Regions from separate parts of the Exiguobacterium sp. s150 genome, predicted to be linked through region 2. Evidence: a T-box and tRNA genes for the amino acid it is inferred to sense, from the RefSeq annotation. Region 2 holds a T-box; the other holds one or more tRNA genes.

Region 1 (3,413 bases), on a different contig from region 2:
GAATAGACATGAATACGAAACAACGAATTGAGCAAGCGGCGACGCGTCGTTTTGCGTTAGAGGGATACGAGGGGCTCTCGCTCGCCGCACTCGCCGAGGACGTGGGAATTAAAAAAGCGTCACTCTATGCCCATATTGACGGAAAAGAGCAATTGTTCAAGCAAGTCGTCGAAGCGATGGCAGCACGGTACGATGACGTTTGGAAAGTAGCACGGGACGAATCTTACGACGCCCCGCCGCTCGAACGGATCGAGACGATTGTGCAAGCGCTGATCCGTTTCTTTGGGGAAGAAGAGACATGGATGTTGACGAAGCGGATGCTACTCGTCCCGCCACCGGAGCTGAGACCGTTTATCGAGTCAACGCTCGGAGACGTGGAGACTGAACTGCAGGCGTTTGAGAAAGAACAGTTCCGCCTTGCGATGGAGCAGGGTGCGTTGCCCGAGCAGTCGCTTGACGATGTGTATGACGCTTATTATTGCTTTTTGGATGGCGCGCTCATCTCGCTCTTTACGTTCGAGACGAACCGTTCCGAGCGTCAACGCGCTGCCTTCAAAATCTTTAAGAAAGGAATTGGATGGACATGAAACGTGATCAACTTGCATGGATGTGGCTCGTCCTCGCCGGTCTGCTCGAAATCGTGTGGGCGACGACGATGAAACTATCGAACGGGTTCACTGTGCTCGGCCCGACCTTGGTTACAATCGTCTTGTTAATCGTCAGCTTCGGTTTATTGGCGTTGTCGTTCCGCGTCTTGCCGGCCGGGACGGGCTATGCCGTCTTTACCGGGATCGGCGCTGTCGGGACGGTCATCGTCGGGAATATTTTGTTTGACGAGGTGCTCACCGGCATGAAGCTCGTCTTTATCGGCACACTGTTAATCGGTGTGATCGGGTTGAAACAAGTGACAGGAGGAGAGACAGCATGAGTTGGGCATTTTTAATTGGGGCGGGACTGGCCGAGATGATTGCCGTCTTTTTCATGGGGAAGTCAAAAGGCTATCAAATTTTGAAATGGTCAATCTTGTCGATTGTGACGTTCGCGCTCAGTTTTTATTTGTTATCCCGCTCGCTCGAGACGTTGCCGCTTGGACTCGCCTACTCGATTTGGGTCGGGATTGGGGCGGCCGGAGGCGTCATTCTCGGCATGCTTTACTTGAATGAATCGACCGACCGCTGGCGTATCTTCTTTTTGACGCTCATCATCGGGAGTGTCGTCGGATTGAAAGTCATCGCTTAACTAGGATTCAACCTGCCTCATAACGGGAATTAATGAGTAAAGACTGTGAATGAAAGGGGCGGGAACGATGAAGCATGTCGAGTTACACTCTGAGCGCTTACGGCTTGAACCATATACGATTGCCGATTTTTATTTCGTCAAATCGCTGCTACAAGACCCGCGGGTGATGCGGTTCATCAGCCCGGACGGAAAACCGTTCACGGATGAGCAGACGATTGAATGGTTCGAGCGACAGCTTTCGCGCTACAAGACAGGACGACAGACCGGGTTACTCAAATTGATGACGTTCGAGAGCGACGAACCGATTGGCCATGCCGGGACGTTGTTACACGAGCTTGACGGCAAAATCGAACTTGAGGTCGGCTATTGGCTCGCACCGAAGCATTGGCATATGGGTTACGGTCGCGAGGCGGCGGCTCGGCTCATGCAATATGCGTTCGAGGAAGGGGAGAAAGACATTATCTCGCTCATCCATCCGGACAATGTGCCATCACAACGTGTAGCGAAAGCGAACGGACTTCATTGGGATCGAGATACGGAATACGAGGGAATGCTCGTATCGGTATATGCTGGTGATTTAGAACGACTTTGCCGTCACATTCAACGTCAGGAAATGTCGCGTTAAAAAAATTAAAAAAAACTTTTAAAAAACGGTTGCCAAGGCATTAGTTTCTTGATATATTAATAGTGTCCTTAAGAGAGGACACGACCTGATTCTGTAGCTCAGCTGGGAGAGCGCTACCTTGACAGGGTAGAGGTCGCTGGTTCGAGCCCAGTCAGAATCACTTGGGTGCCAAACCCGATGCGAAACCCACCGGAACATGGGTTTCCGCGAAGCCACTTCTTGCGAGAAGTGGCTCTTTTTTTGTTCTTTTTTCAATTGACATCCAATGGAACGGATTGGTATATTGCTTTCAATACATATAGAAACGGGGGATACGAGATGGTGTTGTTAGGGACCATCGTCAACGCGGCGCTCATCGTCGTCGGGACGTTGCTCGGCCTTTTGTTCCATCGAATCCCCGAGCGGATGAAAGAGACGGTCACGGCGGCGATCGGGCTTGCGGTCGTCGTGCTCGGTGTGCAGATGGGTCTAAAAAGCGAGAATTTCTTGATTGTGATCGGTAGTCTTGTCGCCGGGGCGGCGCTAGGGGAATGGTGGAAACTCGACGAGAAATTGAATGAGGTCGGCTACCAATTGGAACGGCGCATCGGTGGAAAGAGTAAGTCGAGCATTGCCGAAGGTTTCATTACAGCGACGCTCATTTTTGTCATTGGGGCGATGGCTGTCATCGGGGCGCTCGACAGCGGCTTACGTGGCGACCACGACGTGTTGTATACGAAAGGGTTGATTGACGGGTTTACCGCGCTCGTCCTCGCTTCCTCGCTCGGGATCGGGGTCATGTTTTCGGCCGTCCCGGTCTTGCTGTATCAAGGTGCGATCGCCTTGTTGGCGATTCAAATTATGAAAGTTGTGCCCGAATCGCTCATGGATAGCTTTATTCTTGAGATGACGGCCACTGGAGGGGTCATGATTGTGGCCATCGGCTTGAACTTGGCGGGTATCACGCGCATCCGGGTCGCCAACCTCCTACCGGGTATATTGGTCGTGGCACTCATCGTTTCCATCTTACATATGCTCTCATAAGAAAAGGTCCGAAACGGTGATACAACCGTTTCGGACCTTTTGTCATGATTGGTGTTGTTCGACGTCTTCTTTCGCGCTTTCGCGGAGCGCAGCGGACATGACGTCGGATAAGTCACGATCGCGCAAGACGCCGACACCGCGGTCGGTCGGGCCTCCTGGCGCGGCCACGTCCGAGATTAAGGCGTCAGTCGGACGCGTCTCGTGCAACAGGAGTTCGGCCGATCCTTTCATCGCTTGGGCGACGATTTGTCGGGCTGTCGCCTCGTCAAATCCGGCATCGGTCAAGACCGGTGTCATCGATCCGACGATTTCATAGAAGAACGCTGGGCTGCAGCCGGCGGCAGCCATGAAGGCGGACATCGTTTTCGCGTCCGTCACGGCGGTTCGGCCGACGCGTTCAAATAGTGCGGTCGCTGTCGCGCGAACAGACTCGTCTGTCTCTGGTCCGAACCAAAGGCCCGTCATCCCGTCACGGAAGGCGACTGGGGTGTTCGGCATCGCACAGACAGCTGGAAGTCCTGAAGCG
Region 2 (3,413 bases):
CATTTGAACAAGCACGTCCGCTCATGCCGGGCGGGGTAAACAGCCCGGTCCGTGCCTATAAATCAGTCGGGATGACACCAATCTTCGCCGAACGCGGTGAAGGCTCACGTGTGTACGACATCGACGGCAACGAATATATCGACTACGTCCTCTCTTGGGGACCGCTCATCCTCGGTCACCGTGACCCTGTCGTGACGAAAGCGATCCAAGAGCAGGCCGAGAAGGGCTGGACGTTCGGGACACCGACCGAGCTCGAGACGAAGATGGCGGAACTCGTCATCGACCGCGTCCCATCGATCGAGATGGTGCGTATGGTCAACTCGGGTACGGAAGCGACGATGGCGGCACTTCGCCTCGCACGCGGTTACACGGGCAAGACGAAAATCTTGAAGTTCGAAGGCTGCTACCACGGTCACGGCGACTCGCTCCTCATCAAGGCGGGATCGGGTGTCGCGACGCTCGGCCTCCCGGACTCACCGGGCGTGCCGAAAGAACTCGCGAGCCACACGCTCACGGTGCCGTATAACGACTTAGAAGCGGTCCGCGTCGCGTTTGAGAAGTACGGCGATGACCTCGCAGGTGTCATCGTCGAGCCGGCTGCGGGCAATATGGGCTTCGTGCCACCGCAGCCTGGTTTCCTCGAAGGACTCCGTGAGATCACGGAGCAAAACGGCGCGCTCCTCATCTTTGACGAGGTCATGACCGGCTTCCGTGTCGGCTACAACTGTGCCCAAGGCTACTTCGGTGTGACGCCGGACTTGACGTGTCTCGGGAAAGTCATCGGCGGCGGTCTTCCGGTCGGCGCGTACGGCGGGAAACGCGAGATCATGGAACAAATTGCGCCGCAAGGACCGATTTACCAGGCGGGCACGCTCTCAGGAAACCCGCTCGCGATGATTGCCGGCTACACGACGCTGTCGCAACTCAAACCGGAACATTATGCGGAGTTCGAACGCAAAGCGGATCGTCTCGCCGAAGGCTTCACGAAAGCGGGCGAGACATACAACATCCCGCACGACACGAACCGTGCCGGGTCGATGTTCGGCTTCTTCTTCACGAACGAGAAAGTGACGAACTTCGAGAAGGCGAAATCGGCCAACCTCGAGATGTTCCGCTCGTATTATCAGAAGATGGCGGCGCGCGGCGTGTTCTTGCCACCGTCACAGTTCGAAGGCTTGTTCCTCTCGACCGTGCATACGGACGAGGACATCGAGCAGACGCTCGCAGCGGTCGAAGCGACGTTCAAAGAGCTACAAGAAGAGTTTTCACTCTAATCTTGACGGAACCCGCTTCTGTCGCTACAATTGTTTAACAGATACGAACAAAAGCTATGATGAGGAATAGTACGCAACAAACATCCTTTCCCAGAGACGCGGCCGTTAGGTGCAAGGCCGCGAAGGATGGTGCGGAAGTCGCCTCGGAGCTGACCTTTTGAACGCGAGTAGAGAGGTCCGGTCCATCGACCGTTATTCGATTTTGAGGGCGCCAACGTGTTTGGCGAACTAAGGTGGTACCGCGGAAGATTCGGCTTCTTTCGTCCTTAGCGTATAGGACGAAAGAAGCCGTTTTTGTGTTTACATTTTATAGAGGGGGCATTATATATGGCCAACGAGACAAACGAAATCACCATGCCGACGAAGTACGACCCGAGTGCGACGGAAGCGAAATGGTACGACTACTGGTTAGAGAACGACGTATTCAAAGCAGACGAGGACGACTCGAAAGAGCCGTACACAATCGTCATCCCGCCACCGAACGTGACAGGAAAACTTCACCTCGGACACGCATGGGACACGACGCTCCAAGACTTATTGACGCGCTTGAAGCGCATGCAAGGCTATGACGTCCTCTGGCTCCCAGGGATGGACCACGCCGGCATCGCGACACAAGCGAAAGTCGAACAAAAGCTCCGTGAGGACGGCATCATGCGTTACGACCTCGGTCGCGAGAAGTTCCTCGAGAAGACGTGGGAGTGGAAAGACGAGTACGCGGACACGATCCGTGCCCAGTGGTCAAAACTTGGCCTCGGCCTCGACTACTCGCGTGAGCGCTTCACGCTCGACGAAGGGCTCTCAAAAGCGGTTCAGGAAGTATTCGTCCGCTTGTACGAGAAAGGCTTGATTTACCGTGGCGAGTATATCGTCAACTGGGACCCGGCGCAAAAGACTGCCGTCTCGGATATCGAAGTCATCTATCAAGAAGTCGAAGGCGCGTTCTATCACATGAAGTACCCGCTCGCGGACGGTTCGGGCCACATCGAGATCGCGACGACGCGTCCGGAGACGATGCTCGGCGATACGGCCGTTGCCGTCAACCCGAAAGATGAGCGTTACGCGCACCTCGTCGGCAAGACGATCATGCTCCCGGTCATGAACCGTGAGATTCCAATCGTCGCGGACGACTACGTCGACATGGAGTTCGGTACAGGCTGCGTGAAGATCACACCGGCACACGACCCGAACGACTTCGAGATTGGGAACCGTCACGAACTCCCGCGCGTCCTCGTCATGGACGAAGGCGGCAAGATGAACGAGAACGCAGGCAAGTACGAAGGGCTCGACCGCTTCGAATGCCGCAAGCAACTCGTGAAAGATTTAGAAGCGGACGGCACGCTCGTCAAGATCGAGCCGCACACGCACTCGGTCGGTCACTCGGAACGTTCGGGCGCGGTCATCGAGCCATATCTTTCGAAACAGTGGTTCGTCGACATGGAGCCGCTCGCCAAAGCGGCGCTCGAAGCGCAAGGACATGACGACACGAAAGTCAACTTCGTCCCGGAGCGGTTCGAAGGCACGTACCTCCGCTGGATGGAGAACATCCGCGACTGGTGTATCAGCCGTCAACTCTGGTGGGGCCACCGCATCCCGGCCTGGTACCATAACGAGACGGGCGAGGTATATGTAGGAAAAGACGCACCAGCGGACAGCGAGAACTGGACGCAAGACGAAGACGTGCTCGACACGTGGTTCTCGTCAGCGCTCTGGCCGTTCTCGACGATGGGCTGGCCGGACACGGATGCGAAAGACTTCAACCGTTACTTCCCGACGAGTGCACTCGTCACGGGTTACGACATCATCTTCTTCTGGGTATCGCGTATGATTTTCCAATCGCTCGAGTTCACAGGGAAGCAACCGTTCAACGACGTCCTTATCCACGGTCTCATCCGCGATTCGGAAGGCCGCAAGATGTCGAAATCGCTCGGGAACGGTGTCGACCCGATGGAAGTTATCGACCAATACGGTGCCGACTCGCTCCGCTGGTTCCTCCTCACAGGGTCAACACCAGGAAACGACCTCCGTTTCTATTGGGAGAAGATCGAATCGACTTGGAACTTCGCGAACAAGATTTGGAACGCGAGCCGTTTCGCTCTCATGAACATGGACGGCATGAAGTTCGAAGATATCGATCTCTCA

Evidence for each region. A T-box is a leader RNA that pairs with one kind of tRNA and senses whether it is charged. The one in region 2 lies ahead of KNP76_RS03410 (valine--tRNA ligase), so its partner is inferred to be a tRNA-Val.
Region 1: it has a tRNA-Val gene. The T-box ahead of KNP76_RS03410 (valine--tRNA ligase) is inferred to sense a tRNA for this amino acid. The anticodon was not compared.

The regions. Positions count from the first base shown of each region.
Region 1 is NZ_JACSMC010000046.1:11,754-15,166, reverse strand. Features, by position in the region: gene KNP76_RS14835 (TetR/AcrR family transcriptional regulator) at 9-587, shown strand; gene KNP76_RS14830 (DMT family transporter) at 578-928, shown strand; gene KNP76_RS14825 (DMT family transporter) at 925-1,239, shown strand; gene KNP76_RS14820 (GNAT family N-acetyltransferase) at 1,307-1,864, shown strand; tRNA gene KNP76_RS14815 (tRNA-Val) at 1,952-2,024, shown strand; gene KNP76_RS14810 (DUF554 domain-containing protein) at 2,183-2,887, shown strand; gene KNP76_RS14805 (pyrroline-5-carboxylate reductase family protein) at 2,930-3,413, opposite strand, start outside.
Region 2 is NZ_JACSMC010000003.1:126,942-130,354, reverse strand. Features, by position in the region: gene hemL (glutamate-1-semialdehyde 2,1-aminomutase) at 1-1,274, shown strand, start outside; T-box leader at 1,322-1,545, shown strand; gene KNP76_RS03410 (valine--tRNA ligase) at 1,602-3,413, shown strand, end outside.